3 regions of the Streptomyces sp. NPDC126510 genome follow, and region 2 is predicted to be linked to each of the others. Evidence: riboswitches for the same ligand, from Rfam matches in the RefSeq annotation. Region 2 holds a riboswitch; each other region holds the start of a gene.
The links. A riboswitch is a leader RNA that binds a small molecule or an ion and turns the genes downstream of it on or off. The one in region 2 is predicted to bind cyclic di-AMP.
Positions count from the first base shown of each region.

Region 1: linked by a shared signal. The riboswitch ahead of ABTX60_RS09805 (M23 family metallopeptidase) and the one ahead of ABTX60_RS23025 (transglycosylase SLT domain-containing protein) in region 2 are both predicted to bind cyclic di-AMP.
Region 3: linked by a shared signal. The riboswitch ahead of ABTX60_RS31595 (M23 family metallopeptidase) and the one ahead of ABTX60_RS23025 (transglycosylase SLT domain-containing protein) in region 2 are both predicted to bind cyclic di-AMP.

Region 1 is NZ_JBEORR010000006.1:81,142-90,960, forward strand. It holds gene ABTX60_RS09775 (TetR/AcrR family transcriptional regulator) at 45-656, shown strand; gene ABTX60_RS09780 (helix-turn-helix transcriptional regulator) at 653-1,603, opposite strand; gene ABTX60_RS09785 (MFS transporter) at 1,690-3,195, shown strand; gene ABTX60_RS43210 (hypothetical protein) at 3,630-3,815, opposite strand; gene ABTX60_RS09795 (SGNH/GDSL hydrolase family protein) at 4,059-4,877, opposite strand; gene ABTX60_RS09800 (DUF6250 domain-containing protein) at 4,990-5,706, opposite strand; gene ABTX60_RS09805 (M23 family metallopeptidase) at 5,902-6,804, opposite strand; cyclic di-AMP (ydaO/yuaA leader) riboswitch at 6,809-6,963, opposite strand; gene ABTX60_RS09810 (alpha-galactosidase) at 7,280-9,355, opposite strand; gene ABTX60_RS09815 (tyrosine-protein phosphatase) at 9,535-9,819, shown strand, end outside.
Region 2 is NZ_JBEORR010000016.1:2,269-12,087, forward strand. It holds gene ABTX60_RS23015 (LolA family protein) at 1-1,114, opposite strand, end outside; gene ABTX60_RS23020 (polyprenyl synthetase family protein) at 1,359-2,369, opposite strand; cyclic di-AMP (ydaO/yuaA leader) riboswitch at 2,879-3,048, shown strand; gene ABTX60_RS23025 (transglycosylase SLT domain-containing protein) at 3,052-3,825, shown strand; gene ABTX60_RS23030 (HAD family hydrolase) at 3,789-4,637, opposite strand; gene ABTX60_RS23035 (GNAT family N-acetyltransferase) at 4,824-5,894, shown strand; gene ABTX60_RS23040 (glycosyltransferase family 2 protein) at 5,915-7,216, shown strand; gene ABTX60_RS23045 (polysaccharide deacetylase family protein) at 7,330-8,085, shown strand; gene ABTX60_RS23050 (glycoside hydrolase family 26 protein) at 8,098-9,264, opposite strand; gene ABTX60_RS23055 (hypothetical protein) at 9,261-9,701, opposite strand; gene ABTX60_RS23060 (glycosyltransferase) at 9,698-9,819, opposite strand, start outside.
Region 3 is NZ_JBEORR010000027.1:41,459-51,277, forward strand. It holds gene ABTX60_RS31585 (M16 family metallopeptidase) at 74-1,417, shown strand; gene ABTX60_RS31590 (M16 family metallopeptidase) at 1,414-2,802, shown strand; cyclic di-AMP (ydaO/yuaA leader) riboswitch at 2,995-3,159, shown strand; gene ABTX60_RS31595 (M23 family metallopeptidase) at 3,172-3,960, shown strand; gene ABTX60_RS31600 (GntR family transcriptional regulator) at 4,183-4,878, shown strand; gene ABTX60_RS31605 (HPr family phosphocarrier protein) at 5,037-5,318, opposite strand; gene ABTX60_RS31610 (bifunctional acetate--CoA ligase family protein/GNAT family N-acetyltransferase) at 5,498-8,356, shown strand; gene ABTX60_RS31615 (DUF5998 family protein) at 8,408-8,995, shown strand; gene ABTX60_RS31620 (alkaline phosphatase family protein) at 8,995-9,819, shown strand, end outside.

The DNA.
Region 1 (9,819 bases), on a different contig from region 2:
AACGCCCCGTCGAGGGGCTGCCCGGCCGTGGGTAGGGTGACGGCGTGACCAGAGTCCGGTTGAGTGTGGCTCAGCGGCGCGGAGATCTGCTGCGGGCCGCCATCGAGCAGATCGAGGCGAGGGGCGTGGCGGCGGTCAGGATCGCCGACGTGGCCTCGGCGCTCGGCGTGAGCAACGCGCTGGTCCTCTACCACTTCTCATCGAAGGAGCAGCTGGTCGCCGCCGCGTTCCGGCACGCGGCGGAGGGCGACCTGGCGCATCTGCGCAAACTGCTCGGCCGCCGTTCGCCGGCGTTGCGCCGACTGCGGTCGGCCGTGCGGTGGTACGCCCCGACCGGGCAGGCCAAGGGCTGGCGGCTGTGGATCGAGGGCTGGGCGGCGGCGCTGCGCGACCCGGTGCTGCGGGAGGTCGCCCAGGATCTCGACCGGCAGTGGAAGGCGGCCCTCGCCGAGGTCATCGCGGAGGGCGTGGCCGCCGGCGAGTTCCGCTGCCCCGACCCGGCCGGCACGGCCCTGCGTCTGACCGCCCTCCTCGACGGCATCGCCGTCCAGCTGACGTCCTATGCCGGCGCGGTGCCGCGTGCGCGGGCCCAGGAGTGGGTGGAGGAGGCCTTGACCCGCGAACTGGACCTGACGGCGGACCGGCTGACGCCTTAGAGGTTGCGGGGCGCGAGGTTGCTGACGGATCGATCGTGACCTCGACCGGCGGTGGGCCGCTCGGTCCCTTTGATGTTGGAGTCGTCCTCGTCCGCGATGTGACGGGTGAGGAGGTGGAGTGCGTCTGCTGAGGATGCGTCGTTGGGGGTGTAGAGCTCGAGGCGGTGGTCCCGGCTGTCGGGCTGGAGCCACACCTGGTAGGCGATGTTCACGGTACCGACGGTGGGGTGTTGCAGGTGCATGTCGCCGGTGGTGCAGTCGGCGACCTCTCCGGTTGCCCACATCCGGGCGAACTGGTCGCTGCGCATGGTGAGCTCGCCGATGAGGTTCGCCAGTCGCGCGTCGGTCGGGAACCGGCCGGCGGTGAGCCTCAGGTACGCGACGTGGATGCGCGCGAGTTCGTCCCAGTTGCGGTGCAGGTCCCGGGTGAGGGGGTCGAGGAAGAACATTCGCGGGATGGAGGGACGACGAGCCGGGTCTGCCGGGGCGTCGAATTCCATGTGTTCGGCGAGCAGCGCGTGACCCGTGCGGTTCCAGGCGTGCACGTCCCCGCGCCTGCCGAGCACGATCGCGGGAGTGGCCTCGCCCAGCGAGTCGAGCAGCGCGAGCACACGAGGCTGGGGATGTTCGGCGGGCGGTTCGGTGAGGCCGGGCCGGTCGGTCTGGCGGGCGAGGTTGTGAAGGTGGACTGTCTCGACCTCGTCGAGTTCCAGCACCCGGGCCAGTGCGTCGAGAACCTGCGCCGAGGCTGTGCCCGCTTGTCCCTGCTCCAACCGCGTGTAATAGCCGGCGCTGACGCCTGCGAGGTGAGCCAGTTCTTCTCGGCGCAGCCCGGGTACGCGCCGGCTGCTGCCGTAGGTGCGTAACCCGATCGCGTCCGGTGTGACCTGGTCGCGGCGGCTCTTCAAGAACGCTCCGAAGTTCTCCACACCATCGAGCCTAGACATGGTTCGCGGTGGTGTGGGTGCACCTGCTGGGTGTAGCCACACAAGGTGTCTGGATGCAACGGCCGGGCGCCTGGAGCGTTGCATCCATGACTCACCACGCCTCACCCGCGACCAACGCCGGTACCCTCCGGGCCTGGCTCGGTCTGCTCGTCGTCCTCGGCCCCGTGCTGCTGGTATCGATGGACGGATCCATCCTGTTCCTCGCGATGCCCCGGGTCAGTCAGGCGCTGAGCCCCAGTGCCGACCAAGCACTGTGGACCCTGGACATCTACGGCTTCGCCGTAGGGTCACTGCTCATCGCGTTCGGGAACATCGGCGACCGCTACGGACGCCTCAGGCTCCTCATGATCGGCGCGATGTTCTTCGGCCTCGGCTCTGCTGCCGCTGCCTTGGCCCCCACACCGGAACTGCTCATCGCCGCCCGCGCGGTCATGGGGGTCGCCGGCGCGACCCTGCTTCCCTCCGCGCTGGCGATTCTGAGTGAACTGTTCACCGACCCCAAGCAACGCGCACAGGCCGTCGGCGTCTTCGCCGCGGCATTCGCTGCCGGCTTCGCGATCGGACCGGTCATCGGCGGCGTGCTGCTGGAGCGCTTCTGGTGGGGATCGGTGTTCTTGATCAACCTCCCCGTCATCGTCGGTTTCCTCTGCTTCGCACCGGTGCTGCTCGGCGAGGTCCGGGCGACCCGGCCGGGGAGGATCGACACCGCCAGCGTCGTGACCTCCGCCGTCGGGCTCCTGCTGGCGATCTACGGCGTCAAGCACGCGGCCGCCCAAGGCCTGACAGTCACCGCCGTGGCCACCGTGCTCGCGGGCATTGCCGTGCTGGCGTGGTTCGGTCTACGGCAGCGGCGACTGGAGCACCCGCTCATCGACTTCTCGCTCTTCCGCGACCGGGTCTTCACCGTCGCCGTCATCACCGGTCTGCTGCCGCTCGCAGCATGGTCGGCTGCCGCGTACCTGTCCGGGATCTACCTGCAGTCCGTCCTCGACGTCCCCGTCTTGCAGGCCGCGCTCTGGGCGCTGCCTGGAGCCGTCGTACTCACCACCACCTGCATCGTGACCCCGCTGGTCGTCGACCGCGTCGGCAAGCGCGCCGCGCTGCTCGTGTGCCACTTCTCCATCGCCGCCGGCTTGCTCCTGCTGCTGCCCACCACCATCACAGGCGGAATCGGCTGGTACGTCGCATCCACCGCGGTCGCGGGCCTCGGCTATGGCATTTCCTTCGCTGTCGTCGCCGACACCGCCGTTGCCGCAGTCCCTCCCGAGCGCGCCGGATCCGCAGGCGCGATCGCGGAGACCAGCAACGAGATCGGCAATGCTCTCGGTATCGCGTTGCTCGGTTCGCTGGCAGCTCTGCTGTTCCGCCTCCAAGGCCCCGACCTCGCCCCCACCCTCGACGAGACACTCCAGCTGCCTGAGCTGACAGCAGTGATCGTGACCGACGCCAAGTCCGCCTTCCTCACTGGACTGCACGTCGCCGCGGCGGCAGCCGGCGTCCTGCATCTCGTCCTCGGACTCGTCGCGCTCCGCTGGCTGCGCCGCCCGGCCGAAGTCACCGCGGCTGAGAATGAGACGGCCGAGACCCGATGATCCACGCCAACGCACCTCTCTCAGCCGAACCTGGCGACGCGAGCACAAGTGGTCCGCCCAGGGTTGCGGGTCCACGGCCGCGACGGCGAGCAGGCCAGAGCCGCTGGTCGGGACCTCATCTCGACCGGCGTGATCTCTGGGCCGGCGGCCGTGATGGCGATGGTGGAGCGCCTGGTGCCGGACGGGTCGTGGGAGCTGTTTCAGCCGGTGGTGCCGACCGCTCCGCCGCGGCCCCGGGGTGGCTGGCCAGGAGTCGAGTCCTCGCAGCGACTGGGGGGGCCGCCATTGGGACCGTGGAGCGGACGGTGGCCTGGCCGGCCGGGTGCCGCCGCCTTCACCGTCGCCGTGAGCGCAAAGCCGAACACTTCCTCGCCTGCGCCGGGATAACCGCGATTCCGAATCTGCTACCGCCGGCTCCCGGCCGGAAACCGTGCTCAGGTGTCGGCACCTCGGGCCGTTACCGGCCGGCGGTCGATGACCTCCCGGTCTCGGACAACCAGCAGCTCATCGGCGAGATTCGCAGGCGTGCAGATGTGATCGGGGACGACAGCGACCACCGCCCCAAGGCGTGGCCCCTTCACGCCTTCCGGACCCGTCATGGAACACGATGAGGTGATCATGGCAGGTCGGCGAACCAGGGCCACAGCGCCATCACCCCGTCCATACGAACCAATCGAGACGGCCTCTTAGACGGTGTCCTTCGGATCACGCCGGGGCCAGGGGGCTCACCGACCCCACCCAGCACCGTCACGCCGCGTCGCGCCGGGCCGAGCGGGAGGACCCGCTCTCGAAGCCGCAACTCCTGTGCGTGCGGGCCGCGTCGGTGTCGCGACCGGCGCGACCCGCACGTGCAGGAGCCGCCTTCACGCCACCGAGGCGATCCGCATCCTGATGTCGTCCGGCGACAGCGCCCCCTTGGCCGTCACATGGTCGCCCGAGGACTCCCCGCGCAGCCGGCGCCCGATCCACGGCACCAGGAACTCACGCGCCCAGGCGACGTTGTCACGCCGCACGTCGAGCACGCCGCGCGGGGGCAACGGAGGCCACGCCTGCTCGGGGTCGGCCGGCACGTCGAGGCCGAGCACCTGCCCCGCGCGGAGCGCCACGCGGGTGTGCCCCTCGGGCGACAGGTGCAGCCGGTCGGCGTCCCACGCCCGGCGGTCCTGCACACTGCGCAGGGACCACAGGTCGAGCACCGGGCAGCCGTACCGGTCGGCGATGGCCCGGACGTGTCCGTTGTACGTGGCGATCTTGCCGCGCAGATGCTTGAGCACGGGCACGCCACGGGTGTCGAAACCGGTCGTCACCATCACCGTGCCGGACACGGCGGTGAGTTGGGCCAGCGCCCGCTCGAAGCGCTCGGCCACCTCGTCCGGGTCGGTGCCGGGCCGGATGATGTCGTTGCCCCCGGCGCAGAACGAGACGAGGTCCGGGGCCATGCCGACGGCCCGCGGAACCTGGTCCGCCACGATCTGGTCGAGGAGCTTTCCGCGTACGGCGAGATTGGTGTACTGGAAGTCGCCCTCGGGCCTGCGGTCGGCGAGCAGAACGGCGAACCGATCGGCCCAGCCGACGAACGCCCCGCCGGGGCCGGGGTCGCCGACGCCCTCGGTGAAGCTGTCCCCCACCGCCACGTACGACCCGATCTCTGCTTTGCTGTCACTCTTCGAATCGTCTGCCACAGCAGCCCATGATTCACCTTCGAATGTGACCTACGCGACCGTAGGGAAGGGTTGACGGGCGGTGAGATAACCCACTCCTAAAGTGTTCGCCAACTCCGGAATACCCCGCTTGTCAGGGATGTTTCGGGGTGAGTCGCCAGACCCGGAACCCAGTGATCCGGAAGTGGCTCCAGACGGTCCGGAAGGCGAAATGGCCGCCCGTGTAGGGCTGCGGATCGCTGTAGTCGAAGACGAGCCGGCCGTTGTTCCACCATCGGACCGTGGAGCCGTCGGAGACGATCCGCACCCGGTTCGGCTCGCCCGGCACCAGCAGCGGCTGGGTGTAGTCGAAGACCAGGGGCCGGACGCCGGGTTCGCCGACGTAGCGGCGCAGCCGGGTCGTGGTGTTGTAGTTGGCCCCGTAGCCGGCGTAGTAGGTCGTGAGGTGGTCGTACTCGTCGAGGGCTCCGCCGCGTGGTGTCGCGAAGAGGTCGCGCGGGGAGCGGACGTCGGTCGCGTTCCAGAAGTTGTTGAGGTCCGAGACCCGGTCGTTGGCCCCGCCCTCGGAGACGGGGGTGGCGGTGTACTCGAGTACGTAGGGCCCTTCGAGCCGCTTCCTGAACCACACGGTCGCACCGCTGGGTACGTCGATCTCCAGTGTGCCGTGTGCGGCGGTGACGGTGCCGCCGCCCTGGAGTTCGGTCGCCCACTGCCCGAGGCCGTGGCAGAAGTCGTCGTGTGCGATGAGACGGCGGTGCGGGGACGCGGCGTGCGCGGCGGCTGTGGGGGCGAGGGCCGTCAGGGCGGCTCCGGCGGCCAGGGCTCCGAACGCTCTGCGGGTGGTCGGCACGGTGACACCACTCCTCGGGATCCGCCGGGAAGGCTCTGGAAAGCGCTTGCACTCCGGCCGTGATCACTCTGTCCCAACTGCCGCCGCCTGTCGATCCCTTGGGACGAGCGCCGGTATCCGCACACACCGAAGGCCGGACCCGGGGATCGGGGTCCGGCCTTCGGCCGCCTGTCAGGCAGGTGGTCGTGCGGCGGGTCAGCCGACGGAGACGCCGTGCGAGCGCAGGAAGGCGACCGGGTCCACGTCCGAGCCGTAGTCCGGCGTGGTGCGGATCTCGAAGTGCAGGTGCGGTCCGGTCACGTTGCCGGTCGCGCCCGACAGACCGACCTGCTGCCCGGCGGTCACGGTCTGGCCGGCCGAGACGGAGAGCTGGGACAGGTGGGCGTACTGGGCGTAGTAGCCGTCGGCGAGCTTGATGACGACCTGGTTGCCGTACGCGCCGCCCCACCCGGCGGAGACGACCGTGCCCGCGCCGACGGCCTTGAGGGAGGTGCCGGTCGGGACGACGAAGTCGACACCGGTGTGGTAGCCGCTCGACCACATGCTGCCGGACATGTGGTACGGGGTGCCGATGGTGGCACCGGTCACCGGGAGGGTGAAACCGCTGGAGTTGCTCTCGGCGGCGGCCGGCTTCGCGGCGGTCTCCGCCTTCGGGGCCGCATCGGCGGCGGACGGCTTCGGGGCCGAGGCCTTCGGCGCGGAGGGAGCCGAGGCCTTCGGAGCGCTCGCCGCCTTCTTGCCGATCGACAGCTTCAGGCCCGGGTGGATCAGCGACGGGTCGGAGCCGACGGCGTCACGGTTGTCCGCGTAGAGCTTCTTCCAGCCGCCGCTGACGTGCTGCTCGCCGGCGATCTTCGCGAGGTAGTCGCCTGCCTTCACGGTGTACGTGTGGGCGCCATTGGTCTTTTCGGCGGCCTTTTCCCCGGCGGCCGGAGCGGACTGGACGGCCTTTTCCGGAGCCGACTGCGGGGTGGCGGCGTGAGCGCCGGTGGCCCCCATGAGCGGCAGGGCGAGGGCGGCCCCGCCGGTTCCGGCGACGGCGATGGAGCGGGTGAAACGCTGGGTCTTGGGACGGCGGTGCTTACCCTTCGCGGGCATGGCGAATTCCTCTCCGTCGCCTGCGAGGTGAGCTGTCGGGTGCGGGCTGGAGATGCCCGGCCGCGCCGGGGCGCGGCTGAACCCCAAGCCGTTCCGGGAACCGGAACAGGCGTCTTACCTGTGGGTCCCCCGCTCCTGCCGTGCTTCGGGTCAGTGTGTGCGGGCTCCGGGCGGCGGCAGGATTAGGCGTCCGTCCGGATTGGTGTGGAACGTAAGCGACCACGACGCAATAGGACAAGCTTGCGGTTGCCCGTGACGGTGTTTTTCTTGACGCGTCGCCACATTCGCCGTCACGGAGCGTGGATTACCGATCTCCCGCATTGCTCGACAGCCCTGGTTTTTGCGGGGATTACGTGAACATGGCGACAGCACATCGTCACGAATATGACGATGGTCACGCACCCCGACCTCATCTCCTTTACGATCGGGGCACGTTATCCCTAAGCCGCCAATTCTCTCCATTCGGACAGAATGGCTACTTCCGCTTAAGGTGGACGATCACGGCGTCCAGATCCCCGCGCAAGCCGACCCGCAGTCCGTGATGAAGCAGGACGGCCCCTCGGTGAACTTCGCCCGTTTCACGGCATTCATACGATTCTGCCGGATCGAGGCCGCGCAGCCGGAGCGCTGGAACGGGCTCTCCGTAGCGCTGCGCCTGGAGCCAGGCGAAGACGACGGTCTCCTCGCCGAGGACGTACTGCACGGCGCTCAGCCCACCCTCCGGAGCCCGCAGCCGGTATTGGTCGCCGCGCTGCACCACGGGCCGGATCTCCTTGTAGAGCCTCACCCACTCCGCCGCCTCGGCGAGCTCCTCCGGCGTCCACTTCGTGAGGTCGCCGCCGACCCCGAGCACCCCGGCCATGGCGCTGACGAACCGGAACCGCAGCGAGCTGGCCCGGTGGTTGAGCATGGCGTTGGGGCTGTCGGTGACCCAGGCGGCCATGACCCGCGCCGGGTGGATCTGACTGAAGCCGTGCTGGATGGCGAGCCGGTCGAGGGGGTCGGTGTTGTCGGAGGTCCACACCTGGTCCGTGCGGCTCAGCACACCGAGGTCGATCCGTCCGCCGCCGCCCGAGCAGGACTCGAAGGCCACCCCCGGGTGGGCGGCCCGCAGCCGGTCCAGCAGGGCGTACAGGCCGTGCACGTGGTCGATCCACAGCCGCTGCGGGTAGGCGTCGTCGGGCCAGCCGGCGTCGGTGAAGCAGCGGTTGAAGTCCCATTTCACGTAGTCGATCGGCGCGCCGGAGAGGAGCCCGTCGAGCTGCTCCCACAGGTACTCCCGGACGTCCTCGCGGGCGAGGTTGAGGACGAGCTGATTACGGAATTCCGTCCGCTTTCGTCCTGGTTGGTACTGCGCCCAGTCGGGGTGCGCGCGGTACAGGTCGCTGTCCGGGTTGACCATTTCGGGCTCGACCCAGATCCCGAACTGCATCCCGAGGCCGTGCACATGGTCCGCGAGCGGCTTGAGCCCGCCCGGGAAGCGGTCGGGGTTCGGGGTCCAGTCGCCGAGCCCGGCCCGGTCGCTGGTGCGCGCCCCGAACCAGCCGTCGTCGACCACGAACAGCTCGACGCCCATGGCGGCGGCCCGCTCGGCGAGCTCCCGCTGCTGCTCCTCGGAGATGTCGAACTCGGTGGCCTCCCAGGAGTTGAACAGCACGGGCCGGTCCCGATCGGCGTCCGGGATCACGTACGCCCGCTGGTAGGCATGCCAGGCGCGGCTCGCCCCGCCGAAGCCGCCGTCGCTGAAGAGCCCGGCGAAGACGGGCGTCGTGTACGACTCCCCCGTGCCGAGCATCAGCAGGCCGGAGTCGTCGTGGCCGGCGCCGCCGGTGATCTGCACGCGCGCGTCCGGGAGCTGGGCCACGGCGATGCGCCAGGACCCGGACCAGCCCAGGGCGCAGCTGTAGACCTCGCCGCGCTCCTCGGTGGCGTCGGTGTCGAGGGCGACCCACGGCAGGTGCTGGTGGGAGGTGTGGCCGCGACGGCTGCCGATGACCTTCTCGCCGTGGGTGAGGCCGGTGCGGGTCAGCCGCGACTCCGCGCCCCAGCGCCCGTGCAGCTGCGACAGGCGCCAGGTGTCACGGTCGGGCAGGGTCCAGGTGGCGGAGTCGGCGCGCAGCAGCTCGACGGCCGGCCCCTGGTTGTCCAGGGTCACCCAGCGTTCGACGACATCCGCCGTGGGGCGCATCCGGTAGTGCAGGGTGACGGCCAGATCGCCGTCGCGGAACCGGAGCCGCAACTCGCCGTCCTCGGCGTCGTGCCCCTCGTAGGCCCACTCGGTGCCGCGCCGCCCGGCGGTGCGGACGGACAGGGCGGGGCGGACGAAGCGGGGGCCGCCTTCGACCGGGTACTCCTCGCGCCCGTCGAGCGGGGACTCGAAGGGCCAGTAGTCCGGCAGCGGCCGGACGGCGAGCGCCTCGGCGTCGGCCAGGCCGATACGAGGGCCCCAGTGCAGGTGCAGCAGCTCGTCCCGGTCGGTGACATGGACGGCATAGCTGCTGGCCGGGCCGGAGAGCACCCAGGTACGACCGTCTTCGGAGATGTCCAGCATCGTGCCCTCACATATTCGAACAAGCCCGACCAGGTGCGACCAGGCGGCAACATCATCGGGCGAGGTGGGGGTTCCGGGCAACGCCTGTGGACAACTCATTGCCCCAGGCAGGCATGTCGTATCGTCGGAAGACGCCCGTCGACGAGCCGCGCCGGCGGCGCCGAAGGGGAGGAGCCCTCGTGACACAGCAGGTCCCGTCGACCGAGCCCGAGCTGGCCGGAGTGCGCAACTTCCGTGACGTGGGCGGGCTGCCGACCGTGGACGGGCGGCGGGTGCGCCAGGGCGTGCTGTTCCGCAGTGGCCACCTCGCCCACGCGACCGGGGAGGACGCCGCCTTCCTGACCGGTCTGGGCCTGCACACGGTCTTCGACTTCCGCAACGCGGCCGACCAGAAGCTCGAGGGGCCGGACGTCGAGCTGCCCGGTGTGCGCAATGTGAACCTGCCGCTGAGCGACCCCGCCGAC
Region 2 (9,819 bases):
AGTCGATGAAGCCGCCGAGCTGGCCGCCGGCCTTGCCGGAGGGCACGCCCTCGCCGCCGGTGTCGAAGGTGGCTATGGCGGTCCAGCCCTCGCCGATGGTCTTCATGCCGTCATGACCGCCGAGGCCCTGGCCGAAGTCCTTCCCGGCCTTCGGGGCGTGGCCCGGCGCCTCACCCAGGTCGAAGGGCTTGCCCGGGGCCTTGCGCGGAGCCTCGCCCGCGGCCTTGCCAGCGTCCTTCTCCTCGGTGACCTTCGCCCCCTTGGGCGGCGTGAAGTCGAACGTCGAGGCGGCCGGCGCGGCGAAACCGACCTTCGTGAAGCCGGCGTCGACGACGGCCGCGCCGCCGCTCGCCGGGGTGAGCGTGAACTTCAGCGGCATGCCGGTCTTCGCGTCCACGGCGACGGTGATCGCGCCGACCGTCGAGCCGGACTGCTTCGGCTTCACGACCAGCTTGTAGGCATCCCGGCCGGCGACCTGGGCGGTGCCGTCCACGGTCACGGACGTCGTGCCGTCGACCGCCTTCAGCGCCTCCTCGGCGAAGTCCTTCGGCGTGGCCGGCGGCTGCTGGTCCTTGCCGCGCTCCGGGCTCTCGGAGGCGGTGCCGTGGTAGACCTCGTTGGACTTGCTGTCGTAGCCCCAGACGTCCTTGCCGTTGTGGATGACGCTGTACTCGGCGGCGTTCTCCAGCAGCGACAGCTTCTGCTTGTCCGGGCCGTCGGCGGCGACGCGCAGGGTGTGCGTGCCGGAGGCCAGTTCGGTGAGCTTGGCCGACGGGTCGGCGGAGGAGCCGCCCTCGCCGTTGCCCGCCGCGCCGGACATCAGGCCCGACTCCAGGCCGCCGAGGTCCGGCAGGCCGAGGTCCGTGCTGATCTTCACCGTGCCGGACAGCTGCTGGACGTCCGACTTCGCGATCTTCTCGATGAGCTGCTGTGCGGTGATCTTCGGGAGGTCGGGGTCACCGGAGTCGGCGAGTGCGGGGACCAGCCCGATCGTCGCGGCGGCCACCCCCACCACCGTGACCGGGACGATGTACCGCGCGGCTTTGCGCCGCCCGGAGCGCTGCTCGTCGACCTCTCCGGCGGTCGTGCTGTCGTCGGATGCGTACGGTGCCATGTGTGCCCTACCTCCATGGTCGGCGGCGGCTGTCCGTGTCGTCCACGCACTCGTCCCTGAGCCGCCATTCTCACCCGAACAGGTGAGGAGTGGTGTTTTCCGTGGTCACCATCTGACCAAATCGGCCAGGGAGATACGTCAGACCCCGGGCTCAACTCCGCGTACTGCTGGGGTATGACACGGGAGGGCGGCTTCTCCCCCGACCCGTAGGGGTCGTAGGGCCCGGGTCGCCGGGAGGGACGGGCTAGCCGGCCCGGTGCACCACCGCGTCGCACAGCTCCTGGAGCGCCGTCTTCGCGGTGCACTCGGGCAGCGGCGCCAGCGCCGAACGGGCGTCCTGGGCGTAGCGGACGGTGTCCCGCCGGGCCTGCTCCAGCGCCGGGTGGGCGCGCAGCAGGCGAAGGGCCTCGGTGTGCCGGTCGTCGTCGGTGAGGTCGGAGTCGAGCAGCTCGCACAGGGCGATGTCCTCGGCGAGCCCGAGCCGGGCCGCGCGCTCACGCAGCCGGAGCACCGGCAGGGTGGGGATGCCCTCGCGCAGGTCGGTGCCGGGGGTCTTGCCGGACTCGTGGGAGTCGGAGGCGATGTCGAGGACGTCGTCCGCGAGCTGGAAGGCGACGCCGAGCCGCTCGCCGTACTGGGTCAGCACGTCCACGACGGTCTCGTCGGCGCCGGACATCATCGCGCCGAACCGGCACGACACCGCGATGAGCGAACCGGTCTTGCCGCCCAGCACGTCCAGGTAGTGCTCGATGGGGTCGCGGCCGTCCTGCGGTCCGGCCGTCTCCAGGATCTGGCCGGTCACCAGACGCTCGAACGCCTCGGCCTGCACCCGGACGGCCTCCGGGCCGAGGTCGGCCAGGATGTGCGAGGCCCGGGCGAAGAGGAAGTCGCCGGTGAGGACCGCGACGGAGTTGCCCCAGCGGGTGTTCGCACTCGCGACACCGCGGCGCACGGCGGCCTCGTCCATGACGTCGTCGTGGTAGAGCGTGGCGAGGTGGGTCAGCTCCACGACGACGGCCGACGGCACGATCCCGGGCGCGTGGTGGTCACCGAACCGGGCGGAGAGCATCACGAGCAGCGGGCGGAACCGCTTGCCGCCGGCCCGCACAAGATGCTGGGCGGCCTCCGTGATGAAGGGCACGTCACTCTTGGTGGCCTCGAGCAAGCCTTCCTCGACAGCCGTCAATCCGGCCTGGACGTCGGCTTCCAGAGCCTGGTCCCGCACGCTCAGCCCGAACGGCCCGACGTCGGTCACGAGGGGTCTCCTGTCTGCTGTGTCTGCCGGTGATTACGCGGATTGTCGATAGGTCGCTGCCCTCACTCGAGTCAGCGTATCCGGTCACGTTTCGATCACCGCCAGCGCCCGTGGTTACAGGCCGGGTGGTATCCGATCACGACCGCTATGTTTTCGATCAACCTATAAGAACAGATATTTATCGACTTACCCAGGGGTAGCGAGATATGCACGATTTGCCGCGATGAGTCGATGAATTCCCCTTGGCGGAAATTGCCCCACAGGCTCGTGATCAGTGAGTTGAATCACTTCTTCCCCATTTCCGCCCCGACTCCACACCGGCCCCTACCGCCTTCCCCCGAAAGCCAGTTGAGCCTTGGCTCAAGCAAAGGATCAAGCCGCCCAAACGCCCCCGACCAAGGTCAACCGCGCAATGTGTGACTGAGGTGCTTGTTCCCGACATGTGCTCTCGCATACGTTCCGGCCCTGTCCGGCGGACGCCTAATCCTGCCGCCGCCCGGACTCCCCACATAACCGACTCACTCACGCGTGGCAGGAGCGGGGGACCCAGGTAAGTCGCCGGTCCGCACAGCGGCACGGCTCGGGGTGAAGCCGCGTACGGCACACGGTGCCGTACGCGGCCGGGCACCTCCCGGCCCGAACCCGACAGCTCACCTCGCAGGCGCCGGAGAGGAACATCACCATGGCCGGACGAGGCAAGCACCGTCGCCCCAGAACCAACCCGCTGACCCGAGGCATCGTCGCCGTCGGCACCGGTGGAGCCGCACTCACCCTTCCGCTCCTCGGAGCCACGCACGCGAGCGCCGAACCCCAGAGCGCCCCCGCCGCACAGTCCGTGCCGCAGGCGGCCAAGCCCTCCAAGTCCCTCACGTACACCGTGACCAAGGGCGACTCGCTCGCCCGCATCGCGGACAAGTACGACGTCCGGGGCGGCTGGAAGCAGCTCTACAAGGACAACCGCGCCGCCGTCGGCGACAACCCGAAGCTGATCCACCCGGGTCTGAAGCTCAAGGTGAAGACCACCAAGTCGGTCGCGCCGAAGAAGACGGCGACCCAGTCGTCCGCCCCCGCCAAGCCGGCCGCGAAGCCCGCCGGCGGTGTCGCCCAGGCCACCCAGGCGTCCGCGAAGACCTACGCGGACAACCTCGACGGGTGGATCCGCGAGTCGCTGGACATCATGGCGCAGCAGGGCATCCCGGGCTCCTACGACGGCATCTACCGCAACATCATGCGCGAGTCGTCCGGCAACCCCCAGGCGATCAACAACTGGGACTCGAACGCCGCCGCGGGCACCCCGTCCAAGGGCCTGCTCCAGGTGATCGACCCGACGTTCGCCGCCTACCACGTGCCCGGCACCTCCTTCGACCCGTACGACCCGGTCGCCAACATCACGGCGGCCTGCAACTACGCGGCCGACCGCTACGGCTCGATCGACAACGTCAACGGCCCGTACTGAGCCGACCCGCCCAGCAGTCGCTCGAGGACGACGGCGATGCCGTCGTCCTCGTTCGACAGGGTGACCTCGTCGGCCACGGCCTTCAGTTCGGGGTGGGCGTTGGCCATCGCGACGCCGTGACCGGCCCAGTCGAACATCGGGATGTCGTTGGGCATGTCGCCGAAGGCGATGGTGTCCGCCGGCCGCAGCCCCAGGTGCTCGGCGGCCAGCGCCAGGCCCGTCGCCTTGGTGACCCCGCACGGCTGGAGCTCCACCGTGCCGGGCCCCGACATCGTCACCGTCGCCAGCGAGCCGACCACCGAGCGGGCCGTCGCCGCCAACTCGTCGTCCGTCAGGAAGGGGTGCCGCAGCAGCACCTTGCTGATGGGCTCGCCCCACAGCTGCTCGCGCCGCTCGACCCGGACCGCGGGCAGGGTCGGATGCGGCATCAGATAGCCCGGCTCGATCAGGGTGAGCCCGTCCACCCCGTCCTGGTCCACGGCCGCGTAGACCTGCCCCACCTCGGCCTCGATCTTGCCGAGGGCGGTCTCCGCCAGCTCCCGGTCCAGGGTGATGGACCACAGCAGCCGCTCCGCACCGGCGTCGTACACCTGCGCGCCCTGCCCGCACACCGCGAGCCCCGTGCAGCCGAGGTCGTCCAGGAGCGGCCGCACTCTCGGCGCCGGCCGCCCCGTCACCACGAGGTGCTGGGCACCGGCGTCCGCCACCCGCGCGAGCGCGGCGAGGGACCGGTCGGACAGGGTGTCGTCGCCGCGCAGCAGCGTCCCGTCCAGATCGGTGGCGATGAGTGAATATGCGATGGGTGCGGCCATGATCAGAGAATACGGACAGCGCGCCCCTTCGTTTCATCGGACGGCGCACGCCGATTGCCCGGTTGAAGGCCTCTGCACCAGTTGGCAACAACATGCTCCGCTACCTACCCGTGGGGCCGCATAGAGCGGTACCTTCCAAGTGTCCAGGGGGGACTTGATCGGGGGGTCGGGTTGAGCAGTGGGCGCATTCGTGTGGCTGGGCCCGGGGAGCTCGGTGAAGGGGAGAGGGAGCGCTGGCGTGCGCTGCGCGCCGCCTCGGACGCACCGCGCAACCCTTTCATGGAGCCGGAGTTCACCGAAGCCGTCGGCCTGTTCAGGCCGGGGGCCCGGATCGCGGTGGTGTACGAAGGTCCGGAGCCGTCCGGCTTCCTGCCCTATGAGCGGGGCCCGTTGGGACAGGGCCGGGCGATCGGGCTCGGTGTCTCGGACGCGCAGGGCGCGATCCTGCGGCCCGGCCTGGACGTGGAGACGGGCGAACTCCTGAAGGCCTGCTCGGTGTCGAGCTTCGCCTTCGACAATCTGGAGGCCGAGCAGCGGCTGTTCGTCCGGTACGCGGCCGAGGAGCACGCCACCTACGTCGTCGACGTGGAGAAGGGCTACGAGACGTACGAGTCGGTGCTGCGCGCGCAGTCGCCGAAGTTCCTGAAGACGACCCTGGCCAAGGAGCGCAGGCTCGGCCGGCAGGCCGGTGAGCTGCGGTTCGTGTTCGACGAACGCGACCCGGCCGCGCTGCGCACGCTCATGGAGTGGAAGTCCGCGCAGTACCGCAGGACCGGCCGCCGGGACCGGTTCGCCCAGGAGTGGATCACGCGGCTCGTCGGGCAGCTGGCCCGGACCCGGGCGCCGGAGTGCAGCGGCACGCTGTCCGTGCTGTACGCCGGTGAGCGGCCCGTCGCCGCACACTTCGGACTGCGTTCGGCCTCCGTGCTGGCCTGCTGGTTCCCGGCCTACGACCCGGAGTTCGCGAAGTTCTCGCCGGGTCTGGTGCTGCACCTGCGCATGGCCGAGGCGGCGGCCGCCGCCGGTGTCGCCATGCTCGACCTGGGGCGGGGCGCGGCCGAGTACAAGGACGCGCTGAAGACGGGCGAACTGCCCGTGTACGAGGGCGCGGTGACCCGTCCGGGGGTGGGCGCGGCGCTGCACTGGCTGAGCCGCGAACCGGCACGCCGCGCGCACAGCTTCGTCCGCGGCAGGCCGCAGCTCGCGTCGCTGGCCACGCGGACGCTCAAGGGCGCGGCTCGGCTGCGCCGTACCTGACACACGAGGGGGGTGGGCGCATGGCCCGTTCGGTGCGTGCGCAGGAGGAGATACGGCGGTTCCTGGACATCGGGGCGGTGCAGGTCGCCGAGCTGGACCTCGACGGTGACGAGGCGGTGCTCAGACCCGGCCCGGGGAGTCCGCCCGTGACGCACGGAGAGGTGTTCGTGCTGGTCAGGAGAGGCGGACGGCCCGTGGGGACGCTGCTCGGGCAGGTGCCGGAGGGGGTGGATCCGAAGACCGTGCTGGCGGAACGGGCCCGGATGGAATGCGGGCCCGCCGGCCTCGGCGAACCCGGGGAGCCGCCCTTCACGAGCGTCGTCGTCGCGACCCGGGAGCGGGCCGGGCAACTGGCCCGGGCGCTGGACTCGCTGCTGGCGCAGGAGCATCCGCGGTTCGAGATCGTCGTCGTGGACAACGCGCCCGTCACGAGCGAGACGCGGGAGCTGGTCGAGCGGAAGTACGCCGAGCGGGTGCGGTACGTCTGTGAGCCCGTCCCGGGGCTCGCAGCCGCCCACAACGCCGGGCTGGACCGCGTGCGCGGCGAGGTGGTCGCCTTCACCGACGACGACGTGGTCGCCGACCCGCGCTGGCTGACCGAGCTGACCGCGCCCTTCGCCGCCGACCCGGGGCTCGGGTGCAGCACCGGGCTGATCCTGCCGGCGCGGCTGACCACCCCGGCCCAGGTGCTGCTGGAGAGCCACGGCGGCTTCGCGAAAGGCTTCACTCCAAGGACGTACGACCCGGCGCACCCGCCGGGCGACGAGCCGCTGTTCCCGTTCACGGCCGGGCGGTTCGGCTCGGGCGCGAACATGGCGTTCCGCACGGCGGTGCTGCGTTCCGTCGGCGGTTTCGACCCCGCCACCGGGGCCGGGACGGCGGCCCGGGGCGGCGACGACCTCTACGGCTTCGTGCGCGTCCTGGCCCAGGGACACCGGCTGCGCTACACGCCGTACGCCCTGGTGTGGCACCACCACCGGGAGACCTGGCGGGACCTGGAGACCCAGGCGTACGGCTACGGCGCCGGGCTCACCGCGTACCTCACCGCGGTGCTCGTGAACCGGCCGGCGCTGCTGCCGGCGTTTCTCGCGCGGCTGCCCCGCGGCCTCGCCCACGCCCGCACGCTGACGGCGGTACGCGCGACGGACGGGGCGGACGGCGCCGGCACGCCGGGCGACCACGACGCCCGCACGCACCCCTGGCCGCGGCGGCTGTCGCGGCTGCAGCGCAGGGGGATGCTGTACGGGCCGGCCGGCTATCTGAAGGCACGGCGTGCGCTGCGCGCGGCTGCTCGGGAGAAGACGGTTCGGGGGGCGAGATGAGGACGGACGGCAGAGGCAGGGCCGAGCGGGGTGCGCGGGAGGGTGAGGGGCCGATCGGCCCGCCGCATGCCGAAGGAACTCCCGCCATTCCCGTCTTCCTGTACCACTCCGTGATGGACGATCCGCCGGACTGGATCGCCGAGTTCACCGTCACGCCGAAGCAGTTCGCCGCGCATCTCGACGCCGTCGTCCGCAGCGGTCGTACGCCCGTCACGATCAGCGCGGTCGCCGATCACCTGGCCGGTCGGGCGCCGCTGCCGCCCCGGCCGGTGCTGCTCACCTTCGACGACGGCTTCGCCGACCTGCCGGGACCCACCGCCGAGGCCCTGGCCGCACGGACGCTGCCCGCCACCGCCTACCTGACCACCGGCGCCATCGCCCCGGGCGGTCGCAGTCTGCTGCCGCCCGCGCCGATGATGAGCCTGGCCGGCGTGGCGGAGCTGGAACGTTCCGGCATGGAGATCGGCAGCCACACCGTGACGCACGCGCAGCTCGACACCCTGTCGGCCAAGGGTCTGGCCTACGAACTGCGCACCTCCAAGGCCGTGCTGGAGGACGCCCTCGGGCACGAGATCCGGCACCTCGCCTACCCGCACGGCTACAACAGCCCCCGGGTACGGGCCATGTCGGCCCGGGCCGGCTACGAGACGGCGACGGCCGTGCGGCACGCGCTCAGCTCCGACCGTGACGAGCGGTACCGCATCGCCCGGCTCATCGTCCGGCGCACCCATACCGTCGCCGATGTCGAGAGCTGGCTCGCCGGGGCCGGCGCGCGGGTCGCGCCGTACCGGGACGGGCCGAAGACGATCGCGTGGCGCTGGTACCGGCGGGCCCGTGCGGTGCTGCACGGGCCCGAGTTCGCGGGCTGACCTCGGCGGGGGCTACCGCAGCGGCTGGTTGAGGTAGGGGTCGGAGACGGCCTTGCGCAGGCTGTTCCAGGCGGGGTCGTTCGCCACCGCCAGGTCGCAGTGCGGTCCGGGGTCGCGGTAGTTCCACTGGAGGGCGGCCTTGACGCCGTCCAGGTCCTTCAGCACCCCGGGCACCTGCGCGTACCACTCGGCCTGCCGCTGCGGGCGGTTGGCGTCCGCAGCGGTGCCGAACTCGGAGAGCATCAGCGGCTTGTCGTCGGAGATGTTCGCCCGGATCCAGTCGTGCGTGGCCTTCTGGGTCTGCGCGAAGGTCAGCCAGTCCGCGTCGTGGCAGCGGTAGTAGTTGTACTGGTTGTAGCCGATCCAGTCGACGTAGTCGTCGCCCGGGTACATCTTCTCGATGTCGTCGGCGTGGTCGAGGTATCCGGTGGTGATCCACGTCCACACCACGTTGTCCACGCCCAGGGCGCGGAACCGGTCGTGGATGTGCCGGTAGGCCTTCACGTAGTCGGCGGGTGTGCCACTGGCGGGGGTGCGGGTGTCCATCTCCAGGTCGAAGGAGAGGAACACCTTCTCGCCGTAGTCCTTGATGCGCCGGGCCTGGACGTCGATGACCTTGTCGTCCAGCTCGCCGGACGCGATCTGCTTCCAGGTCGGCTGCTGCCGCTTCGTGCCGCCCCACCACTTGCTCTCCCAGGAGAGCAGCAGCAGGTGGTCCTCGCCGACGCGTTGTTCCTCCGGGGTGAGCAGCCGGCCCTCCCGCCGAGTGCCCGAGGGCAGGGACATGTCGTGGTACGTGTACACGATGTCCAGCTTCCGGCCCACGCGCTTCTCGTAGGCGCGCACCTTCTCCGGCAGGTCGTTCCGCTCGTGCGGTACGAACGCCCCGAACCAGGCGCCGCAGGGCGGCACCAGAAGGGCTGTCGGGCGGCAGTCCGCCGGCGCCCCGGCCGCTCCCTGCTCCTGCGGTCCGGAGGCGTTCCGCAGGGCGAGTACGGCGACCAGCACCGCGCTGACGACCGTGGCGGACGTGATCAGCAGTCGGCGCCGGCTCGATGTCAACGGGCCGGCGACCGGGTCGCCCGGGCGCGGATCGTCCTCGTGCGGCTTCCCGCGGTGCCGGCCTCCGGTGGCGTGCGGCGTGCGGCGAAAGGGACGGTGGGGGCGGTTGAACCTCACTGAGCGGAACCCTTCGGTGTCCTCGGTGTCGTCCCCGGCCGCGGGGAGGCGCGCAGCGGCGGACAGAACGCGGTGAGTGTGGTCAGCAGCGTCAGCGTCAGCAGCACCCGCTGCGCGCTGAAGGTGTGCGTGGCGATCAGCACGGTCGCGACGAGCATCACGGCGCCGACGCTCAGGAACAGCGTCAGCATCAGCCGCTCCAGCAGGTCGGAGTGGCGGGCGAAGTCCGGGTCCCTGCGCTCCACGGGGCCTTCGGCGGGCCGCGTCCCCAGGGCGGGGGCGCAGACTCTGACCACGGCCGCGCCCGGCCCCGCCGCCAGGAAGGCCACGACCGCGGCGCCCCGCAGCGGCGATCCGCCGGGCAGGGCGAGCGCGGCCAGCGCCAGCCAGCCGCCGAACGGGGGCAGCATCCGGACCACGAGTTCCTGCGGTGTCATCGCTCCGCTCCCCCTGCCTGCTTGAGTACGTAGAGCCATCCGGCGCTGTTCTCCGCCACGAGCCGGAACCTCGTCGATGCGGCGACGGACTTCTGGATGCGCTCCAGCTGCGCCCGGT
Region 3 (9,819 bases), on a different contig from region 2:
TGCATACAGTGGCAGGACCGGCAGGAACACGCGGTCTCAACAACCGCTCGCGAGTGAAGGGATGTACATGCCCATGGGTCACACGGCCACAGCCCAGGCAGGCTCCGGGGGCCTGACAGCGACCGAGCACCGCCTGGCCAACGGCCTGCGCGTGGTGCTCTCCGAGGACCACCTGACCCCGGTCGCGGCGGTGTGCCTCTGGTACGACGTCGGCTCACGCCACGAAGTCAAGGGGCGTACCGGCCTGGCTCACCTTTTCGAGCACCTGATGTTCCAGGGTTCCGCGCAGGTCAAGGGCAACGGTCATTTCGAGCTCGTCCAGGGTGCCGGCGGCTCGCTGAACGGCACCACCAGCTTCGAGCGGACCAACTACTTCGAGACCATGCCCGCCCACGAGCTGGAGCTCGCCCTCTGGCTGGAGGCCGACCGCATGGGCTCGCTGCTGGCCGCGCTCGACGACGAGTCGATGGAGAACCAGCGCGACGTCGTCAAGAACGAGCGCCGCCAGCGCTACGACAACGTCCCCTACGGCACCGCCTTCGAGAAGCTGACCGCCCTCGCCTACCCGGAGGGCCACCCCTACCACCACACCCCGATCGGCTCGATGGCCGACCTGGACGCGGCGACCCTGGAGGACGCGCGCGCCTTCTTCCGCACCTACTACGCGCCGAACAACGCCGTGCTCTCCGTGGTCGGCGACATCGACCCGGAGCAGACCCTCGCCTGGGTCGAGAAGTACTTCGGTTCCATCCCCGGCCACGACGGCAAGCCCGCCCCGCGCGACGGCTCGCTGCCGGAGACCATCGGCGACCAGCTGCGCGAGGTCGTCGAGGAGGAGGTCCCGGCCCGTGCCCTGATGGCCGCCTACCGGCTGCCGCACGACGGCACGCGCGCGTGCGACGCGGCCGACCTGGCCCTCACCGTCCTCGGCGGCGGCGAGTCCTCCCGCCTGTACAACCGGCTCGTGCGCCGCGACCGTACGGCCGTGGCGGCCGGCTTCGGCCTGCTGCGGCTCGCCGGGGCACCCTCCCTGGGGTGGCTGGACGTGAAGACGTCCGGTGACGTGGAGGTCCCGGTCATCGAGACCGCCATCGACGAGGAGCTCGCCCGGTTCGCCGAGGAGGGCCCCACGGCCGAGGAGATGGAGCGCGCCCAGGCCCAGTTGGAGCGCGAGTGGCTGGACCGGCTCGGTACGGTCGCGGGCCGCGCCGACGAACTGTGCCGGTACGCCGTGCTGTTCGGTGACCCGCAGCTCGCCCTGACCGCCGTCCAGCGCGTGCTGGAGATCACGCCGGAGGAGGTCCAGGAGGTCGCCAAGGCCCGCCTGCGGCCCGACAACCGCGCGGTGCTCGTCTACGAGCCGACCGCCCCCGAAGCCCCCGCCGACCAGGACGAGAACGAGGAGGCGGCCCGGTGACCGAGCTCGCCACGATGGACTTCCACCCCCGGCCGCAGGCGGGCGACGCCAAGCCGTGGGCCTTCCCGGCCCCCGAGCGCGGCTCGCTCGACAACGGCCTCACGGTGCTGCGCTGCCACCGCCCCGGCCAGCAGGTCGTCGCTGTGGAGGTGCTGCTCGACGCCCCCCTGGACGCCGAGCCCGCCGGCCTCGACGGTGTGGCCACGATCATGGCCCGGGCCTTCTCCGAGGGCACCGACAAGCACTCCGCCGAGGACTTCGCCGCCGAGCTGGAGCGCGCGGGCGCCACCCTCGACGCGCACGCCGACCACCCCGGCGTCCGGCTCAGTCTGGAGGTGCCGGCCTCCCGGCTCACCAAGGGACTGGGACTGGTCGCCGACGCCCTGAGGGCCCCCGCGTTCGCCGACAGCGAGGTCGAGCGGCTGGTCGCCAACCGTCTCGACGAGATCCCGCACGAGCTGGCCAACCCGTCCCGCCGGGGCGCCAAGGAGCTCTCCAAGGAGCTGTTCCCGGCGGACGCGCGCATGTCGCGGCCGCGGCAGGGCACCGAGGAGACCGTCGCCGCCATCGACTCCGCGGCCGTACGCGCCTTCTACGAGAAGCACGTCCGCCCGGCCACGGCCACCGCCGTGGTCGTCGGGGACCTCACCGGCATCGACCTCGACGCCCTGCTCGGGGACACGCTGGGCGCCTGGACGGGCTCCCCGGCCGAGCCGCGGCCCGTGCCGCCGGTGACCGCCGACGACACCGGCCGGGTCGTCATCGTGGACCGCCCGGGCGCGGTCCAGACGCAGCTGCTGATCGGCCGGATCGGCCCGGACCGGCACGACCGCGTGTGGCCCGCGCAGGTGCTCGGCACGTACTGCCTCGGCGGCACGCTCACCTCGCGCCTGGACCGCGTCCTGCGCGAGGAGAAGGGCTACACCTACGGCGTACGGGCGTTCGGCCAGGTCCTCAGGTCCGCCCCCGACGGAACGGGTGCGGCGATGCTCGCCATCAGCGGCTCCGTGGACACGCCCAACACCGGCCCCGCTCTGGAGGACCTCTGGACGGTGCTGCGTACCCTCGCCGCTGAGGGGCTGACCGACGCCGAGCGGGACGTCGCCGTGCAGAACCTGGTCGGCGTCGCGCCGCTGAAGTACGAGACGGCAGCGGCCGTCGCGAGCACGCTGGCCGACCAGGTCGAGCAGCATCTGCCCGACGACTACCAGGCCACGCTGTACCGGCAGCTCGCCGCGACCGGCACGGTGGAGGCCACCGCGGCGGCCGTCAGCGCCTTCCCGGTGGACCGGCTGGTGACCGTCCTCGTCGGTGACGCGGCGCAGATCAAGGCGCCTGTCGAGGCCCTCGGCATCGGCGAAGTCAGCGTCGTCGCCGCCGAGTAGCGGCACGCGCGCTGAGGGGCCCTGGATGTCTTCGAAGGCACCAGGGCCCCTTTATGCCCGAATTGGGATGGGAGTTGCCTGTCTGCCCTGTGGGATGCGCTACAAAAGCTGGGATCCGTTTGGGAATTGAAAGTGGCGCCGCTTAGCGTCGTCCGGGCTGTTCGTCAGGCAGTGCGCCGCACCCGCGGCACCGGACAGTCATCGCCGAGTCCCCGTACGGCGCGAGCCAGGGGAGCCGGGGACCCATCGCAGTCCCTGGGGTGAATCGGACGCCCGCGCGTGCCGCGAGGGAGTCCGTAGGAGACCTTCCTGCTCCGAACCCGTCAGCTAACCCGGTAGGCGAGAGGGAAGGAAAGGACCAGCCACCACATGGCGTTCACTCGCGCCACCGGGAAGCACCGTCGTCCCAGCAGGATCCAGCGCCGTACCGCCCGCGCGGCGGGTGTCGCGGCCCTCGCCACCACCGGCGTGATCGGCACCGTGGCGGCCCCCGCGGCCTTCGCCGCCGAGCCCAGCGCCGAGCAGACCGGCCTCACCCCGGTCGTCACCATGGGTGACACCGTGGCCCAGCAGATCGACGCCCAGGCCGTCGCGCAGCGGCAGGCCGCCGAAGAGGCCGCCGCCAAGCGGAAGGCCGAGGAGGCCGCCCGCAAGCGGGCCGCCGAGGTGGCGGAGAAGGCCAAGGCGGAGGCCGAGAAGGCCCGCGAGGTCAAGGAGCGCGCCGCCCGCGAGGCCGAGCGCAAGCGCCTCAACGCCTACGTGGCCCCGATCTCCGGCTCGTACGTCTCCACCGGCTACAAGGCCAGCAGCGGCCTGTGGTCCTCCGGCAGCCACACCGGCGTGGACTTCCACGCCGCCACCGGCACCTCCGTCCACGCGGTCGGCATGGGCGAGGTCGTCGAGGCCGGCTGGGGCGGCTCCTACGGCAACAACATCGTGATCAAGATGAACGACGGGACGTACACCCAGTACGGCCACCTGTCCTCCATCGGCGTCTCGGTGGGTCAGAAGGTCACCCCCGGTCAGCAGATCGGCCTGTCCGGCGCGACCGGCAACGTCACCGGCCCGCACCTGCACTTCGAGGCGCGTACGAGCCCCGAGTACGGCTCGGACATCGACCCGGTCGCCTACCTCCGCTCGCACGGCGTCGGCGTCTGACCCGGACCCTCCACCGTTTCCGAAGCCCCGGCTCCCCGAGCCGGGGCTTTCGGTGTTTTCCGGACGCCCGCCGGATGACCCGTGAGGTGCCGCCGGATGCCCGCTGTCCAAAAAATATCCCTGGATTCCCGCCTGCCGTCGGAAATTCCGGCTCATTGCAATAGAGTCACAGAATCACGCGCCGCTCGCCGGCGTTTCACGGGGATTAAGCGGAGGTCGGTCATGCGTATTCCCGCGCACTCGGTGTGCACCGCCATCCGGGACGACATCGTCGCGGGTGTCCACGCACGCGGCAGCCGGCTCACCGAGGAACTCCTCGCCCGCCGCTACGGCGTCTCGCGGGTGCCCGTCCGGGAGGCGCTGCGCACGCTGGAGGCCGAGGGCTTCGTGGTGACCCGCCGGCACGCGGGCGCGTGCGTGGCCGAACCCACCGAGCAGGAGGCCGGCGACCTGCTGGAGATGCGGATGCTCCTGGAGCCGCTCGGTGCGGCCCGCGCCGCCCAGCGCCGCACCGAGGCGCATCTGAAGGTCCTGCGCGGACTGGTCCGGCTGGGCCAGGACCGGGCCCGTCGCGGCAACAGCGACGACCTGCGCTCCCTCGGCGCCTGGTTCCACGAGACGCTCGCCCAGGCCTCCGGCAGCCCCGCCCTGACCTCGATGCTCACCCAGCTCCGCCACAAGATCACGTGGATGTACGCCGTGCAGGCGCCGCTCAGCCCGGTGGAGTCCTGGGCGGAGCACGGAGCGATCGTGGACGCGGTGGCGCGCGGGGACGGCGAGCGCGCCCGGGCGGTCACGGCGCTGCACACCGAGCGCGCGACCGGCGCGCACCGTCTGCGCCTCGGCTCCGCGGAGGAACGCGCCGACCGTGTGAGGAACTCGCAACATCCCGTAAACACGGCGAGCCTGCGGCATTAACACGACAGCCGTATACAAAGAGAGATGAATTCTCGGGGGCCTATTTCTGCTGCCCGGACACGGGAATTCCTGCCCGGAATGGCCCGGAAATGGCGAAGGGCCCGCCCGGTGAATTCGGACGAGCCCTTCGCTGTGCGCCGCATCGGGCGCTCGGGACATCAGACGGTCTCGGGCAGTTCCTCGAGACCCTCGGAGACCAGCTTCGCCAGCCGGTCGAGGGCGGCGTCCGCGCCCTCGGCGTCGGAGGCGAGGACGATCTCCTCGCCCCCCTGGGCGCCGAGGCCCAGGACGGCCAGCATGGAGGCCGCGTTGACGGGGTTGCCGTCAGCCTTGGCAATCGTCACCGGGACGCCTGCGGCCGTGGCGGCTCGGACGAAGATGGAGGCGGGGCGGGCGTGGAGACCCTCGGCCCAGCCGACGTTGACGCGGCGCTCAGCCATGTGTTGCTGCCCTTCGGTTTTCAGGGTTGTCTAGACCAGTTTCCCATATCGTGAAGCCCTCCCGGAGCGGTCCTCGCGTTCCACTCCCGGGGTGCCGTCGGATCGCGGCCTCGACCCGACTGACGCCCTCCACAGACTGCCTCGCGCCGCTGTCAGGCGCTAGCCGTACTCTGGGGCCCATGCAGACCTCGCCGGACCGGCACGAGTATCCCGCCCACTGGGAAGCCGACGTGGTGCTGCGCGACGGGGGTACCGCGCGCATCCGGCCCATCACCGTTGATGACGCCGATCGCCTGGTCAGCTTCTATGAGCAGGTCTCCGACGAGTCGAAGTACTACCGCTTCTTCGCGCCGTACCCTCGCCTGTCCGCCAAGGACGTCCACCGCTTCACGCACCACGACTTTGTGGACCGGGTGGGACTCGCGGCCACAGTGGGCGGCGAGTTCATCGCCACCGTACGCTACGACCGGATCGGCGCGGACGGAACGCCCGCGTCCGCACCCGCCGACGAGGCCGAGGTCGCCTTCCTCGTGCAGGACGCCCACCAGGGCCGCGGGGTCGCCTCCGCGCTGCTCGAACACATCGGCGCCGTCGCCCGCGAGCGCGGCATCCGCCGCTTCGCCGCCGAGGTGCTGCCCGCCAACACCAAGATGATCAAGGTGTTCACGGACGCCGGCTACACCCAGAAGCGCAGCTTCGAGGACGGTGTCGTCCGTCTCGAGTTCGACCTCGAACCCACCGACCGCTCCCTGGCCGTGCAGTACGCCCGCGAACACCGCGCCGAGGCACGGTCCGTGCAGCGGCTGCTCGCCCCCGGCTCGGTCGCCGTGATCGGCGCCGGCCGCACACCGGGCGGCGTGGGCCGCAGCGTCCTCGGGAACATCAGGGACGCCGGGTACACCGGCCGCCTCTACGCGGTGAACAAGGCCCTTCCCGAGGAGCAGAAGGAGCTCGACGGGGTGCGCGCCCACCGCTCGGTGCGGGACATCGACGGCCCCGTGGACCTCGCCGTCGTCGCCGTCCCGGCCGAGCACGTCCCCGAGGTCGTCACCGAGTGCGGCGAACACGGCGTGCAGGGCCTGGTCGTGGTCTCCGCCGGGTACGCCGAGAGTGGCCCCGAGGGGCGCGAACGCCAGCGCGCACTCGTGCGGCACGCGCGCACGTACGGCATGCGGATCATCGGCCCGAACGCCTTCGGCATCATCAACACCTCCCCACGGGTACGGCTCAACGCCTCCCTCGCCCCCGAGGTGCCGCGCCCCGGCCGGATCGGCCTGTTCGCCCAGTCCGGCGCCATCGGCATCGCCCTGCTCTCCCGGCTGCACCGGCGCGGCGGCGGCGTCACGGGCGTGACCGGCGTCTCCACCTTCGTCTCCTCCGGCAACCGCGCCGACGTCTCCGGCAACGATGTCCTGCAGTACTGGTACGAGGACCCCGACACCGACGTCGTCCTCATGTACCTGGAGTCCATCGGCAATCCCCGCAAGTTCACCCGCCTCGCCCGCCGGACCGCCGCGGCCAAGCCCCTGGTCGTCGTCCAGGGCGCGCGGCACGGCGCCGCCCCCCAGGGGCACGCCGTACGGGCGACCCGGCTCCCGCACGCGACGGTGTCGGCGCTGCTGAGGCAGGCCGGAGTCATCCGCGTCGACACGATCACCGAGCTGGTGGACGCGGGCCTGCTGCTCGACCGCCAGCCCCTGCCCGCAGGACCCAGAGTGGCGATCCTCGGCAACTCCGAGTCGCTCGGCCTGCTCACCTACGACGCGTGCCTCGCCGAGGGCCTGCGGCCGCACCCTCCGCAGGACCTGACCACGGCGGCGTCCGCGGCCGACTTCCACGCGGCCCTGTCCCGCGCGCTGGCCGACGACCGGTGCGACGCCGTCGTCGTCACCGCCATACCGGCGGTGGGGGAGGGCTCGGTCGGCGACGCGGCTCTCGCGCAGGCCCTGCGCTCGGCATCGGCGGCGGCCCCGGCCAAGCCGGTCCTCGTGGTCCACGTGGAGCTCGGCGGTCTGGCGGAAGCCCTGTCGGCGGCGGCGAGTACGGCACCACAGGCCGGGGTGGACAATCCACCGCAAAGTGCCCCCGGTCCGGCTCGCGCCGCGGCGCAGCCCCCTGCCGCGGCGCAGCCCCCCGCCGCGACCCAGCCCCCCGCCGCCGAGGCTCCCGAGGACACCCACCTCATCCCCGCCTACCCCGCCGCGGAGCGCGCCGTCCGCGCCCTCGGCCAGGCCGTCACCTACGCGCAGTGGCGACGCGACGCCGCCGACCCCGGCAAGGTGCCCGAGTACGAGGACATCAACGAGAGGGGCGCCGCCGCGCTGATCGACGGCCTGCTGGCGCGCGGGCAGGGGCTCACCCTCGGCACGGACGAGACCTGCGACCTCCTCGGCCACTACGGCGTCCAGGTCCACCGTGCCCTGCCCGCCCCGACCCCCGACGCCGCCGCCGAGGCCGCCCGCACCCTCGGCTACCCGGTCGCCCTCAAGGCCACCGCCCCGCACCTGCGGCACCGCGCCGACCTGGGCGGCGTCCGCCTCGACCTCGCGGACGAGGACCAACTGCGCCGGTCCTACGCCGAGTTGACCGAGCTGTTCGGTGCGCCGGAGGAGCTGCGGCCGGTGGTGCAGCGGATGGCACCGCGCGGCGTGGACGTCGTCGTACGGGCCGTCATCGACCCCGCGGCCGGAGCCGTGCTCTCCTTCGGGCTCGCCGGGGCCGCCTCGCAACTGCTCGGGGACACCGCGCACCGGCTGATCCCGGTCACCGACCGGGAGGCGACCTCGCTGGTGCGCTCGATCCGCACCGCCCCGCTGCTGTTCGGCTGGCGCGGCTCCGCACCGGCCGACACCCGCGCCCTGGAGGAGCTGCTCCTGCGGGTGTCCCGGCTGGTCGACGACCACCCCGAGGTCGTCGCGGTCACCCTGGAGCCGGTCGTCGTCGCCTCGCACGGCCTGAGCGTCCTCGGCGCCTCCGTCCGCCTCGCGCCCCCTCCCGCCCGCGACGACCTCGGCCCGCGCACGCTCCCCGCGTACTGACCGGGGGCGAGCGGTCCCTCGCAGTCAGTGGTCCCCCGTAGGATGGGCGTCATGGCCAAGACCAGTACGACGACCCAGGGGCTGCGGGCGGCGATCGAGCGCAGCGGCTACTACCCGGCCCTCGTGGCCGAGGCGGTGGAGGCCGCCGTGGGCGGTGAGCCCATGCGGTCGTACCTGGTCCACCAGGAGACGACGTTCGACCAGAACGAGGTACGGCGGCACGTGACGGTGCTCGTCCTCACGGACACCCGCTTCATCGTCAGCCACACCGACGAGCAGGCCGCCGACAGCACCTCTCCGACGCCGTACGCCACGACGTCGACGGAGTCCGTGAAGATCGGCCGCATCTCGTCGGTCGTGGTCAGTCGCGTGGTCGCCAACCCCGAGTCGTACAAGCCGGGAACGCTGCCCCGCGAAGTGGTCCTCACCATCGGCTGGGGCGCCGTCTCGCGCATCGACCTGGAGCCGGCCGCCTGCGGCGACCCCAACTGCGAGGCGGACCACGGCTACACCGGCAACTCGACGGCGGACGACCTCAGCCTGCGTGTCAGCGAGGCCGGGGACGGACCGGAGACCGTGCGGGAGGCGCTCGCCTTCGCGCAGGCCCTCTCCGAGGCGACCGCGGACACGACCCGCTGATGGCGCAGCTCGACACGGCTTGGGACCAGCACCCCGAACCGCTCACCGTCGCCTCCGCACCGGCCCCCCAGTACGGCAGCGGATCACTCGCCGACCTCCTGCCCACCCTGGCCGCCGGCCTGGGCGTACCGGACATGAGCGCCTCGATCACCGAGCTGACCCCCGCCGACCGGAACTGCGTTTTCCTGATCGACGGCCTCGGCTGGGAGCAGCTCAGGGCGCATCCCGAGGACGCCCCCTTCATGACGTCCCTGCTGGCCACCTCCCGCGGTGGCACGGGGCGTCCGCTCACCGCCGGCTACCCGGCGACCACCGCGACCTCCCTCGCCTCCGTCGGCACCGGACTGCCACCCGGCGCGCACGGCCTGCCCGGCTACACCGTCCGCAACCCTGACACCGGCGAGCTGATGAACCAGCTGCGCTGGCAGCCGTGGTCCCCGCCCGGCGCCTGGCAGCCGTACCCCACGGTCTTCCAGCTGGCGCACGCGGCCGGGGTGCACGCCGCGCAGGTGTCGTCCCCGACCTTTGAGAACACTCCGCTGACCAAGGTCGCGCTCAGTGGAGGAACGTTCCTGGGGCGGCTGTCCGGCGAGGACCGCGTGGACCTGGCGGCCGAGCAACTGGCCGCGGGCGACCGCTCCCTGGTGTACACGTACTACGCCGAGGTCGACGGCGCCGGCCACCGCTACGGCGTCGACTCCGACACCTGGCGCGGCCAGCTCATGTACGCCGACCGCCTGGTCCAGCGCCTGGCCGAGCAACTGCCGCCGCGCAGCGCCCTCTACGTCACCGCCGACCACGGCATGATCGACGTGCCCTTCGAC